Regions from separate parts of the Acidovorax temperans genome, predicted to be linked through region 2. Evidence: predicted binding sites of a transcription regulator. Region 2 holds the regulator's gene; each other region holds the start of a gene.
What was found. Region 2 encodes FNR, which switches genes on or off when oxygen is low (the NO sensors DNR and NnrR bind a similar motif). Its sites were predicted from a motif close to TTGATNNNNATCAA; they were not measured.

Region 1 (4,528 bases), 2.0 Mb from region 2:
CGGATGCAGCAGCATTGCCCAGCGCGGCCGTGACGCTGTGGACCGTGTGGTGGGCACCATGGACGGTATCGCACTGTCGTCGCGCCGCATTGCGGACATCACCAGCGTGATTGACGGCATTGCCTTCCAGACCAACATCCTCGCTCTGAATGCGGCAGTCGAAGCCGCCCGGGCCGGTGAGCAGGGCCGGGGTTTTGCGGTGGTGGCCAGCGAGGTGCGCAGCCTGGCGCAGCGATCGGCCACGGCGGCCAAGGAGATCGGCGGGCTGATCAGCGACAGCGTGCGGCAGGTGGATGAAGGTACCCAGCTGGTTCACGCTGCGGGCGGCACCATGGGCGAGATTGTCCAATCGGTGCAGCAGGTGGCCACGATCATTGGCGAGATCAGCACTGCCGCCCGTGAACAGACCACGGGCCTGAGCCAGGTGAGCGAAGCCGTGTCGCAGCTTGACCAGATGACCCAGCAGAATGCCGCGCTGGTGGAGGAATCTTCCGCTGCCGCGCAGGGCCTGCGGGTGCAGGCGCAGCAGCTGGCAGGCTTGGTGGAGGCCTTCCGCTTGCCTGCTGGTGCCGGTGGGCAGAAGGCGCTGCGCTCACGGGGCGCTTCAGGCGCGCGTCACCATCAGCCCCAGCCAGGGCCAGTAGGTCAGCGCAAACACCACCAGCAGAACCACCGCCGCCAGCGTGATCACAATACCGGTGCGCACGAAGTCGCGCGCCTCGAAGGTGTCGGTGCCGTAGGCAATCATGTTCTGCGGTGCGTTCACCGGCAGGATGAAGCCGAAGCTCACCACGAACTGCAGGATCATCGTCATGCCCACGACGTTGATGCCGGGTGTCTGCACGGTGCTCAGCACGCTGATGACGATAGGGATCATGGTGGACGCCAGTGCGGTGGCGCTGGCGAAGCCCAGGTGGATGACGATCAGGAAGGCCGACAGCAGCATCAGAATCACGAAGGCCGACGCCATTTGCAGGCCCAGGTTGCTCACGATGAGTTGCGCCAGCCAGCCTGCGGCCTTGGTCTGCAGCAGCGCAGACCCCACGCTGATGCCCACGGCAAACAGCACCACCGTGCCCCAGGGGAAGCCCTTTTGCGACTGCTTCCAGTCCATCACGCCGATGCGCGGGAACAGCATCAGCGCTACGGCGGCGATGGTGGTGGAGGTGGTGTCAAAGTTGTGCAGCACCTTTTCGGTGGACCAGAAGCCCAGCAGCACCAGCACCACCGCCAGTAGTTTCCACTGGTTCAGCGTCATGGGGCCCAGCTCGGCCAGTTGCTGGCGAATGGTCTCCTGGCCGCCTGCAATTTCCTTCATCTCGGGCTCCATCATGCGCGTCATGATGAAGAACAGCGCCACCGTCATCAGCGCGGCAAACGGTGCCGCTGCCACAAACCATTCACCCCAGGTGATCTGGGCGCCCAGCTGCTTTTCGATGAAGCCGATGGCCACCATGTTCTGTGCGGCAGCCGTCTTGATGCCCACGTTCCAGATGCTGGCGGTTTGCGCTGTGGTGATGACCAGCAGGGCGGCAAAGCGGCTCTTGCGGTCCACCTTGAAGGCGAGCACGAAGCCCATCATGATCGGCATGAGGCAGGCCACGCGGGCCGTGGTGCTGGGCACGATGAACGACAACAGAAAGCCCACCACCATGGCGCCGATCACGATGTGGTGCGTCTTGGCCCCTACCTTGGACAGCACCGTGAGTGCAATGCGCCGGTCCAGCCCGGTAGCCGTCATGGCCGATGCGATGAAGCACGCTGCTGCCACCAGTGCCACGGCACTGTTGGCAAAGCCCGAAAGCGCCAGGTTCAGCGCCGCGCCGGTGCCCATTTCTGGCCCATCGGGCTTGGCCACGCTGGGCGCATAGGCCAGCAAAAACACCATCAGCGCAGCAATCACCACCGCGCTTGCCGAATATTCGAGCGCCTCGGTCATCCACACGATCACAGCGAACGCCAGGATGGCCAGCATCGTCTGCCCCGCCAAGGGCAAGCCCGCCGGGGTGGGCAGCGCCAGCACCAGGATCAGCGCGAGCACCGCGCCGACCAGGCCGAGCCGTTGGGAGAGACTGCCTGAAGGGGCGGCGGGGGTTGCACTGGGCGCGGTGGAAGACATGGAACAACTCCGGTTTGTGAAGGCACGGGAGCGATCCGCCGAAGGCCACTTCAGCGAGACGCGCGGAGACCCCAAGTGTTGCGCGCTGCCCGGCGCGCGGGGTGATGCAAGTCAAGAGAGGGGCGCGGTGCGGTCGCACCAGCGCTCTGCCTCCCCGCAGCCAAGTCCGCGTGAGCGTGGCACCGAAGCCCGTCAGGCGGCGCGCTGTGCCAGCTGGCGGCCGATGAACAGGCGAAACGGCAGCAGCAGCGCCACGCCCAGGGCCAGCTTCACGGCCAGGTCGCCCAGCGCCCAGGTCACCCAGGGGTCCTCGGTTCCCGCAAAGGCAATGCTCCAGAACACGGCGGTGTCCAGCACCGCGGCGAGCAGGGTGGCCACCAGCGGGGCGCGCCACCAGGTGGCATGCCGCAACCGGTCAAACACAGCAATGTCCAGCCATTGCGACAGCAAAAAGGCGGTGCCTGAGGCTGCGGCAATGCGCGCAGGCGCCAGCACCAGCGATGCCGCTACGGCTGCGGCAAAACCCACCCAGGCCACGCGCCGGGCTTGCGCTGGCCCATGGGCGCGGTTGACCAGCTCGCTCACCAGGAAGGCCACCGGGTAGGTGATGGCGCCCCAGGTCAGCCAGTCGTTGATGGGGAACTGCACCAGGATGTTGGAGGCCAGCACCACCACCGCCATGGCCAGCGCTGCGGCGGCAAACTGCGCCTTGCTGGGGCGTTGCAGGGTCGCGCCCGTCATGCGGCACCTGTGCCCAGCAGGCTGCGTGCCACGGCTTCGCCCACCTTGATACCGTCCACCCCTGCCGACAAGATGCCGCCCGCGTAGCTCGCGCCTTCGCCCGCCGGGTACAGGCCGGCGGTGTTCAGGCTTTGCAGGTTATCGCCCCGCGGTATCTTGAGTGGCGAGGACGTGCGTGTTTCCACCCCCGTCAGCACCGCGTCGTGCATGTCAAAGCCCTTGATCTTGCGGCCAAAGGCAGGGAGCGCCTCGCGCATGGCCTCGATAGCGTAGCCAGGCAGGGCGGCGTGCAGGTCACCCAGGGCCACGCCGGGCTTGTACGAGGGCTCCACCCCGCCCAGTTGGGTGGACGGCTTGCCCGCAATGAACTCGCCCACCAGCTGGCCCGGCGCGCTGTAGTCGCGCCCGCCCAGCACAAAGGCGTTGGACTCGAGCTGGCGCTGCAGCACGCTGCCCGACAGCGGGTGGAACTGCCCGGCAGGCAGCGCCTCCACGCCATAGGTCTGGCCCAGGTGGGCCTCGAACGCAGCGGGGTCGTGTGGGTAGTCGCGCGGGTCAATGCCCACCACCATGCCTGCGTTGGCGTTGCGTTCGTTGCGCGAATACTGGCTCATGCCGTTGGTCACCACCCGGTTGGGCTCGCTGGTGGCGGCCACCACGGTGCCCCCAGGGCACATGCAGAAGCTGTACACCGCGCGGCCGTTTTGCGCGTGGTGCACCAGCTTGTAGTCGGCCGCGCCCAGCAGCGGGTGGCCCGCGTGGCGGCCCCAGCGGGCGCGGTCGATGACGCTTTGCGGGTGCTCGATGCGAAAGCCGATGGAAAACGGCTTGGCTTCCATGGCCACGCCGCGCTCGTACAGCATGGCAAAGGTGTCGCGCGAGCTGTGGCCCAGCGCCATCACCACGTGGTCGGCGCGCAGCTCGGTGGTTTCGCCCGTGGCCTGGTTCAGCACCTTCAGACCGCGCAGGTGGCGCTGGCCCTGGGCGTCGTTCTCGACGATCACGTCCGTCACGCGCTGCTCGAAGCGGATTTCGCCGCCCAGCGCAATGATCTGCTCGCGCAGGTTTTCCACCACCTTCACCAGCTTGAAGGTGCCGATGTGCGGGTGGGCGACGTACAAAATTTCTTCGGGTGCGCCGGCCTTGACGAACTCGTTCATCACCTTGCGGCCCAGATGGCGCGGGTCTTTGATCTGGCTGTAGAGCTTGCCGTCCGAGAAGGTACCAGCGCCGCCCTCGCCAAACTGCACGTTGCTCTCGGGGTTGAGCGCGCGCTTGCGCCACAGGCCCCAGGTGTCTTTGGTGCGCTCGCGCACGGTCTTGCCACGCTCCAGCACGATGGGCTTGAAACCCATCTGCGCCAGCACCAGCGCGGCAAAGATGCCGCAGGGGCCGAAGCCCACCACCACCGGGCGCAGGGGCAGGTCGGCCGGCGCCTGGCCCACCGGGTGCCAGGCCATGTCGGGCGTGGGCTGGATGTGCGGGTTGCTGGCGAACCTGGCGAGCAGCGCGGCTTCACGCTCGGGCTGGGTCAGCGTGACATCGACGATGTAGACGGCCAGCAGGTCGGCCTTGCGGGCATCAAAGCTGCGCTTAAAAACGTGGATGTGCGCGATGTCGGAGGCAGGCAGGCCCAGCAGTTGCGAAACGGCAGCGCGCAGGGGCGCC
Region 2 (4,528 bases):
TGCTGGCGTTCCCGGGCGGCTGGCAGATTTTCTGGGTGCTGTTCTACGGTTTTGCCACCTATGGCAATGCGGGCTTCATGCGCGAGCAGGTCTGCAAGTACATGTGCCCTTATGCGCGCTTTCAGAGCGCGATGTTTGATAAAGACACGCTGATCGTTACCTACGACCCTGAACGTGGCGAGCAGCGTGGTCCGCGCAAGAAGAATATCGACTACAAAGCCCAGGGGCTGGGCGATTGCATTGACTGCTCGCTGTGTGTGCAGGTCTGTCCGGTGGGCATCGACATCCGCAAGGGTTTGCAGTACGAATGCATTGGCTGTGGCCTGTGCGTGGACGCCTGCAATACCGTGATGGACAAGATGCAGTACCCGCGTGGGCTCATCCGTTATTCGACCCAGAACGGCGTGGCCAAGCACTGGACGCAGTCGCAGATGTTGCGCCGCGTGCTGCGCCCCCGCGTGCTGATCTACAGCGCCGTGCTGGTCACCCTGTGCGTGGCCTTGTTGGCCAGCCTGGTGACGAGAACACCGCTGAAAGTGGACGTGGTTCGCGACCGGGCCGCCTTGTCACGCATTGTGGCTGGGGGGAAGTTGGAAAACATCTACCGTATCCAGATCATGAACGCTACCGAAACTCCTCAGCGCTACCGCATAGATGCCAAGGGTCTTGAGGGACTTGAAGTGGTGTCGGAAGCGTCGGTGGAGGTCGATCCCGCTCAGTCTCGCTGGGTTGCTGTGCGATTGCAGGTGCCTTATGGGTCTGCTTCACCTGGGTCTCATCCCATCACCTTTGAAATTGGTGCCGAGGGTGGCGGTGCCCACGTGACAGAAAAAACCGTATTTTTGGTTCCCAGGTAGTACCGTTTTCATTCAACGTACAAGCCTGAGTTAATGGAGTTTGCTATGTCTACTGTTTCTTCCTCAGCCACGCCAGCTGCAGCCCCATGGTGGAAGTTTGGCCATGTGTGGCTGGTATTGGCGGGCCCCTTGGTGGTCATTGTTGCGGGGTTCATTACTTTGTGGCTTGCGATGTCGCGCCCAGACCCTGTGGTCGCGGAGGATTACTACCAGCGAGGTATCGACATCAACAAGACCCTGGAGCACCCAGAGAAGAGCTTGGCGCCCGCGATGAAAGGGCGCAATCACGCTGCGACCCCGCCAGAAGCGCAGCCGAGGTGATTGTGAAGTCACTCTGGTTCACTGAATTTCGCAACGACCCAATACAACACCGCAAGGAAACAGCACGATGTGGACACAGCGCCTGATGTGGATTGCCTGGCCAGCCTTTTTGGTGGCAGGTGTGATTGAGATGCTCGTCTTTGCGATGGTGGACCCGCAAGACCTTCACTGGTTCGGGCAGCCTGTCACCTTGTCGAGAACAGGCGTCTACACCTTGGCGTTCTTTGGGTTCTGGGCGCTCACCATGGTGTCCAGTGCGCTCACCACCTTGCTTGCGATGTCCCCCTTTGAACTGAATCGCTGCCCGGTGCCTGACGAGGAGCGCCCTGACGATTGCCGCAAGCATCCCTCCTGCACTTGAATAAAAAAAATGCCGCGCTGTATGGCGCGGCATTGTCGGAGGCGTCAGCGAAGTGCTCGTCAGTTGTCCGGCACCTCTGTCGAAAATTTTTCAGTGGCAGGCTTGTTGGTTGTTCACGATGCGGCGTAGGGCATCGGTATCTAGAATGCGGACATGTCTTTGCCGCACTTCCACGGTGCCTTCTTCTACGAACTTGGAGAAGGTGCGGCTCACGGTTTCAAGCTTGAGGCCGAGATAACTGCCAATTTCTTCTCGCGTCATTCGCAACACCAGTTCCGATTGAGAGAAACCTCGCGCGTGCAGGCGTTGCACCAAATTGAGCAAAAACGCTGCCAGACGCTCTTCTGCTCGCATGCTTCCGAGCAGCAGCATCACGCCATGCTCACGCACGATTTCACGGCTCATGATTTTGTGCACATGGTGCTGTAGCGCAGTGACTTCTCGCGAGAATTCCTCTATGCGATCAAAGGGCATGACGCAAACTTCCGCGTCTTCCAGAGCGACGGCATCGCAGGTGTGATGGTCATTCACAATGCCATCCAGACCAATGATTTCACCGGCCATCTGGAATCCTGTGACTTGGTCGCGACCATCTTCTGTCGCCACGCAGGTCTTGAAGAAGCCCGTGCGAATGGCATACAGCGAGGTGAAAGCTTCTCCGTTGCGGAAAAGCGTTCCGCCGCGCTTGATCTTGCGCCGCACGGCTACCACTTCGTCGATGCGTTGCAGCTGCTCTTCGTTGAGCCCCACAGGCATGCAAAGCTCACGGAGATTGCAGTTGGAGCAGGCGACTTTGATGGTGAGCGGATTCATGGCGCAGAAACCAGTTGGTTGTTCGAGCATATCGTGCTCGACGAGAGAGGCCGAAGTGCCTCGCACAGTGCTTAGAAGCGGATGATATGCATCAAATTGTCGCTCCACCAGCAGTGGGTTCACTTGATTCAGGTCAAGGACGAAGAGGGTAAGGTGCGGCACAGTAACCGAGTACGCAAGGATATCTCATGACCGCTGTTACCCCAGAACTCCTTACCCGGTTTGATGTGCCGGGTCCCCGATACACCTCTTATCCAACGGCAGACCGTTTTGTGGAGGCTTTTGGTCAGGAGGACTATGCCTTGGCGTTGGCCCAAAGGCATTTGGGGACAGGCTCCAAAGCCATGCCGTTGTCGCTGTATGTACACATCCCATTTTGCGAGTCGCTATGCTACTACTGCGCTTGCAACAAGATCATTACCAAACACCATGATCGTGCTGATGTCTATTTGCGGTACCTGAGCCGCGAAATCGACTTGCATACAGCCCAATGTGGTGTGGGGCAGGTGGTTAGCCAGTTGCATCTGGGTGGCGGGACCCCCACGTTCCTGTCTGATGATGGGCTGTGTGAGTTGATGTCCATGCTCAAGCGCAGCTTCACTCTGGCTCCCGGTGGGGAATATTCCATCGAAGTGGATCCCCGCACGGTCAACGCGGAGCGTCTGGCATTGTTGGCAGAGTTGGGTTTCAACCGGTTGAGTTTTGGCGTCCAAGACTTCGACTCTGAAGTCCAAAAGGCAGTACACCGTGTTCAGCCCGCAGAGCAAGTTTTTGCTTTGGTCGAATCTGCACGCACCATCGGGTTTGACTCCATCAATGTGGACTTGATTTACGGCTTGCCACGCCAAACCCCTGAGTCATTTGATCGGACGTTGTCACAGATTGCCCAGCTTCGACCCGATCGCATTGCGTTGTACGCATATGCACATCTGCCTGAGCGCTTCAAGCCCCAGCGTCGCATCATTTCAGCGGAGTTGCCCACAGCAGGTGCCAAAGTCGCCATGCTTTCGCGTTCGCTGGATGCATTTATTGACGCTGGCTATGTATACGTCGGCATGGATCATTTCGCTTTGCCTACTGATGCGTTGGCCATTGCAAAACGGCAGGGGCGCCTGCACCGCAATTTCCAGGGATACAGCACCCAACCCGATTGCGATTTGATTGGGCTGGGCGTGTCAGCGATTGGACGCATTGGGGCGACCTACAGCCAAAACGCCAAGACCCTGGATGAGTATTACGATTTCCTTGACCAGGGTCGCCTGCCAGTCGTTCGGGGGCTGGCATTGAACCGGGATGACTTGGTGAGACGCGCTGCCATCATGGCGTTGATGTGCCAAGGTGAACTGCTGATTGAGCCGATGGAGCAAGCATGGCTGATCGACTTCAAAAAGTACTTTGCTGCTGAACTGGACCGTTTGAAGGACATGGAAACCCAAGGTCTGGTGGAGTTGGGCAGTGAAGGGGTTCGAGTGACCCCCATGGGCTGGTTCTTTGTGCGCGGTATTGCGATGGTCTTTGATCGTTACCTGCAGGCCGATCGCACCCGCGCCCGCTTCTCCCGCATCATCTGAGCAGGGCTACGAACAGCATGTCGGCTACTGTTGCATGGACCGCACTGGTCATGGGTTTGGTAGGAGGAACCCATTGTTTGGCCATGTGCTCAGCTCCGTGCGCTGCGGTGGTGGGGGCTGTACAAAAGCCGGAAGGCTCCGCCGCGCTGGAGCAGCCTGTTCACTGGATGGACAACCCCCGCCGTTCTGCCCAGCCGTGGCTGCGCACCGGGGTTTTTCATGTGGGTCGCATCGTGGGATATGCGGCGCTCGGTGCCATGGCGGCCTGGGCCATGGATAGTTTGGCTTGGATTACACAGCAAACCATGGCGCTTCGGCCCTTGTGGACCCTCACGCACGTGGCCATTCTGGCCTGGGGCTTGATGATGCTGATCCAGTCGCGACAGCCAGCCTGGATCGAACAGGCGGGCCGTTCAGTCTGGGGGCGTGTCCAGCCGCTGCTTGGTTCGTCAACAGGTGTGGCCAGTGCTGGAGCTTTGTGGGCATTCATGCCGTGCGGTTTGCTCTATTCGGCCTTGCTGGTAGCGGCACTCAGCGGCGGGCCGTTGCAGGGTGCTTGGACCATGGCGCTGTTTGCTGTGGGCAGCGGTCTTTGGCTCGTGGGC
Region 3 (4,528 bases), 1.6 Mb from region 2:
CCTCGTCCTTCCGCATCATGCGCCAGGTGCTAGACCGGCTGGAAGACAGCAAGACTGGCCGCCTGCTGCCCCAGAGCTTCCATTGCCAGGTGCCTGCCGACCGGCTGGCCCAGGCGCAAGCCACCGCCGCCATCCTGGGTGAAGAGGTGTACCGCCGCTTTCCGTGGGCGCACTACGACTGCGGTGGCTCCACCACCTTTGCGCTGCCCACCACCACCGACCCATTGCAGGCCCTGCTCAAGCGCACCTGGGAACCCACGCTGAGCGTGACCGGTGCCGAGGGCTTTCCCACGCTGCAAGACGCAGGCAACGTGCTGCGCCCCTACACCGCCTTCAAGCTCAGCCTGCGGCTGCCCCCGCTGGTGGATGCGGCCCAGGCCGTGCAAGAGCTCAAAGCCCTGCTCGAAGACAACGCGCCCTACCAGGCCAAGGTCACCTTCGAGAGCCTGAGCGGCGCCACGGGCTGGAACGCCCCGGCCGCCACGCCCTGGTTTGAGCAAGCGCTCAACGAAGCCTCGCAGGCGCACTTTGGCGCGCCCTGCGGCTACATCGGCCAGGGCGGCACCATTCCGCTGATGAACATGCTCAGCGAAGGCTTCCCCACCGCGCAGATGATGGTGTGCGGCGTGCTGGGCCCCAAGAGCAACGCCCACGGCCCCAACGAGTTCCTGCACGTGCCCTACGCCAAGCGCCTCACCGCCTCGGTGGCGCATGTGATGGCCGCCATGGCCCAGGCACAGGCCGCACAGCAAGGCGCTGCGCCTGCCGCAGCCCCCTGATCGTCGTAACCCTATAGCTTCCAGCGCCGGTATGCCCCAACAGTTCGCATCCCCCGCCCTCAGCCCCTTCACCGCTGCCGATGGGGAAAACCTGGCACTGCACGAATGGCCCGTGGCCGCCGACACCCCCCTGCGCGGCCTGGTGGTGCTGGTGCACGGCCTGGGCGAGCACGCTGGCCGCTACGGCGCGGTGGCCGAGCAGCTCAACACCTGGGGCTTTGCCGTGCGCGGCTACGACCACTACGGCCACGGCGAATCCGCCGGGCCGCGCGGCGGCCTGAGCAGCGACACGCGCCTGCTGGACGACCTGGCCGACATGATCGAATGCACCCGCGCCCGCCTGCCGCCCGGCCTGCCGCTGGTGCTGCTGGGCCACAGCATGGGCGGCCTGGTGGCTGCGCGGCTGGTATCGCTGAACCTGTGCCCGGTGGATGCGCTGGTGCTGTCATCGCCCGCGCTGGATGCGGGCCTGAACCCGGTGCAAAAGCTGCTGGTGTCCACGCTGCCCAGCATTGCGCCCAACCTGCGCGTGGGCAACGGGCTCAATGCCAACTACCTCTCGCACGACGCGCAGGTGGTGGCCGACTACCAGGTCGACCCGCGCTGCCACGACCGCATCAGCGCCCGCCTGGCCCGCTTCATTGCCACCGCAGGCCCCGCCACCGTGGCCGCTGCGCCCACCTGGACTGTGCCCACCTTGCTGATGTGGGCGGGGGCCGACCGGCTGGTGAGCCCCGCAGGCAGCCAGGCCTTTACGCAGGCAGCACCGCCGGCCGTGGTGCAGTCGCACTGCTTTGAAAACGCCTTCCACGAGCTGTTCAACGAAACGCCCGAGTACGCCACCCCGGTGTTCGACACGCTGCGCGACTGGCTGCTGGCGCGCTTTGCCGTGCGGTATTGACGCAGGCATTTGCAATCAAATCAGCCTCTGGCGCTTTATCAGCAAGCGCAGGCAGCTATATTTTTCATAGCATCTTGCCATGAACAGCCTAGGTCAACGGGCACGGCACGCCCCTTGACCGCGCGGCGCAGGCGGGCCAGCCAGACCCGCCCAGGTCAAATCCCGATTAAATTTGTCTGACATTGTGCGCACCGGTTGATGAAGATCAGCGGCTGCGCGCGCAGGGCTCACTATGGTGGCGGCCAATGCCTTGGCACCATGCCGGTGCTGGCGATGAAACGCTTGCCATGGAACCCTTGACCCCTGCTGCAAACACCCCCACCGCAGCCCCTGCCCCTGAACTGGTCTGCCCTGCCGGCAGCCTGCCCGCCCTGAAGGCCGCCATCGACCACGGTGCCGACTGCGTGTACCTGGGCCTGCGCGATGCCACCAACGCCCGCAACTTTGCCGGTCTGAACTTTGACGAAGCCGCCATTGCCAGCGGCATTGCCTACGCCCACCAGCGCGGGCGCAAGGTGTTCATGGCGCTCAACACCTACCCGCAGGCCGCCAACCCCGGCCCCTGGCGCAGCGCGGTGGACAAGGCCGTGGACATGGGGCTGGACGCCGTCATCCTGGCCGACCCCGGCCTCATGCAATACGCCGCCCAACACCACCCGCAGCTGCGGCTGCACCTGTCGGTGCAAGGCTCGGCCACCAATTACGAGGCCATCAACTTCTACCGCGAGCAGTTTGGCGTGGTGCGCGCCGTGCTGCCGCGCGTGCTGTCGATGGAGCAGGTGCGCCAGGTGATCGAACGCACGCCGGTCGAGATCGAAGTCTTCGGCTTTGGCAGCCTGTGCGTGATGGTGGAAGGCCGCTGCGCCCTGTCGTCGTACGTGACGGGCGAATCGCCCAACACCCACGGCGTGTGCTCACCCCCCAAAGCCGTGCGCTGGCAGGAAACCCCGCAGGGCCTGGAATCGCGCCTGAACGGCGTGCTGATTGACCGCTACGCCCCCGGCGAAAACGCGGGCTACCCCACGCTGTGCAAGGGCCGCTTTGACGTGGGCGATGAAGAGAACTACTACGCCATCGAAGAACCCACCAGCCTGAACACGCTGGAGCTGCTGCCCCAGCTCGCCAAGATCGGCGTGCGCGCCATCAAGATCGAAGGCCGCCAGCGCAGCCCCGCCTATGTGGCCGACGTGACGCGCGTGTGGCGCGAGGCCATCGACCACTGCATGGCCCAGCCCCACCGCTACGCCCCCAAAACCCACTGGATGGCCCAGCTCGACCAGGTGGCCGAGGGCCAGCAGCACACGCTGGGCGCCTACCACCGCCCCTGGAAGTGAAATGGTTAGGCGACAACCCCCTGAGCCGCTGCGCGGCTTCCCCCTTCTCTCTACGCGCTTCGCGCTAGGGGAAGGGGGACGGCGCCAGCGCACGCCAGCGAAGCGCCGCATACGCGGCGGGGCGGCCCTTGCGCGGCACCCCCTGGCCTGGATCGCGCCAGACCGCAGGTCGGTGCGCCGCTTTGAATCTGAAATACCCCGATGAAACACCGGAGTCCCCCACCATGAAAATCACCCTGGGCCCCCTGCAGTACTACTGGCCACGCAACAGCGTCTTTGCGTTCTACGAAGCCATGGCCGACACGGCCGTGGACGAGATCTACCTGGGCGAAACAGTCTGCTCGCGCCGCCACGAACTGCGCCTGTCTGACTGGCTGGGCCTGGCCCGGCACCTGCAAGGCAAGGGCAAGCAGGTCGTCATGTCCAGCCAGGTGCTGCTCGAATCGGGGTCGGACGTGGCCTGGCTGCACAAGCTGGCGGCCAATGGCGAATTCACCGTCGAAGCCAACGACATGGGCGCCGTGCACTGCCTGGCAGGCAAACAGCCCTTTGTGGCCGGGCCGCACCTGAACCTCTACAACCCCCAGTCCGTGCAATGGATGGCCCAGCTCGGCGCCAGCCGCTGGGTGATGCCGCTGGAGATGCGCCACCAGGACCTGGCCGTGGTGCAGGCCGCGCGCCCCGCAGGCCTGCAGACCGAGGTGTTCGCCTACGGGCGGCTGCCGCTGGCGTACTCGGCCCGCTGCTTCACCGCGCGGCACTACAACCTGCCCAAGGACGACTGCCGCTTCAGCTGCATGGAACACCCCGACGGCCTGCCCATGCGCACGCGCGAGAAGGAAGGTTTTCTGGTGCTCAACGGCACGCAAACGCAGTCGGCCCGCGTCTACAACCTGCTCGAAGAACTGCCCCAGATGCAGGCCATGGGCGTGGACCTGGTGCGCCTGAGCCCCCAGCCCCAGCACATGGCGCAAGTGATTGCCTTGTTCGACGAAGTGCGCCGCCAGAGTGCCAACGCCGCGCACGCCCAACACCGCATCCTGCCGCTGATGCCCGACTGGCCGTGCAACGGCTTCTGGCACGGCCGCCCCGGCCTGGAGCAAGGCCGCAGCAACCTGCACACGGCACAGCACCACACCGAACGCTCCGCCGCCTGACGGCGCAGCCGCCCCACCCCTCACGTCTGGATTGCCATGCACCCACCCGCCCATTCCCCCACCCCCCGCCACGCCACCCAGGGCAGCGCTGGCGCCACCGCACCGCGCCAATTGCCCGCACCCGTGGGCGCCCTGCTCTCGCGCCTGCCCGCCTACCCCGGCTCGGTGCTGCTGGTCACCGCGCTGAACCTGGCGCTGGCGCGCCACCTGCCCGCCGACGTGCTGGCCCTGCTGCTGCGCCGCAAGCTGCGCATTGAGGTGCGCGATGCCCGCGTGGCGTTTGACTTTGCCTGGAACGGCCAGCGCTTTGCGCCCTGCAGCCCGCCCGGCGTGGGCAGCGCATCCGGCTCGCTCACC

Region 1: PQV96_RS17395 (DASS family sodium-coupled anion symporter) is a predicted target of FNR. The motif match lies at 2,221-2,234, and genes of this name have one in related genera.
Region 3: ubiU (ubiquinone anaerobic biosynthesis protein UbiU) is a predicted target of FNR. The motif match lies at 1,876-1,889, and genes of this name have one in related genera.

What each region holds. Positions count from the first base shown of each region.
Region 1 covers NZ_CP117193.1:3,720,343-3,724,870, reverse strand. The annotation lists partial or broken gene PQV96_RS17400 (methyl-accepting chemotaxis protein) at 1-580, shown strand, start outside; gene PQV96_RS17395 (DASS family sodium-coupled anion symporter) at 605-2,119, opposite strand; gene PQV96_RS17390 (VUT family protein) at 2,312-2,860, opposite strand; gene PQV96_RS17385 (NAD(P)/FAD-dependent oxidoreductase) at 2,857-4,528, opposite strand, start outside.
Region 2 covers NZ_CP117193.1:1,732,931-1,737,458, forward strand. The annotation lists gene ccoG (cytochrome c oxidase accessory protein CcoG) at 1-857, shown strand, start outside; gene PQV96_RS08230 (FixH family protein) at 903-1,178, shown strand; gene PQV96_RS08235 (hypothetical protein) at 1,246-1,539, shown strand; gene fnr (fumarate/nitrate reduction transcriptional regulator Fnr) at 1,630-2,352, opposite strand; gene hemN (oxygen-independent coproporphyrinogen III oxidase) at 2,541-3,923, shown strand; gene PQV96_RS08250 (sulfite exporter TauE/SafE family protein) at 3,941-4,528, shown strand, end outside.
Region 3 covers NZ_CP117193.1:151,347-155,874, reverse strand. The annotation lists gene PQV96_RS00685 (M20 family metallopeptidase) at 1-779, shown strand, start outside; gene PQV96_RS00680 (alpha/beta hydrolase) at 811-1,680, shown strand; gene ubiU (ubiquinone anaerobic biosynthesis protein UbiU) at 1,968-3,014, shown strand; gene PQV96_RS00670 (U32 family peptidase) at 3,239-4,171, shown strand; gene ubiT (ubiquinone anaerobic biosynthesis accessory factor UbiT) at 4,208-4,528, shown strand, end outside.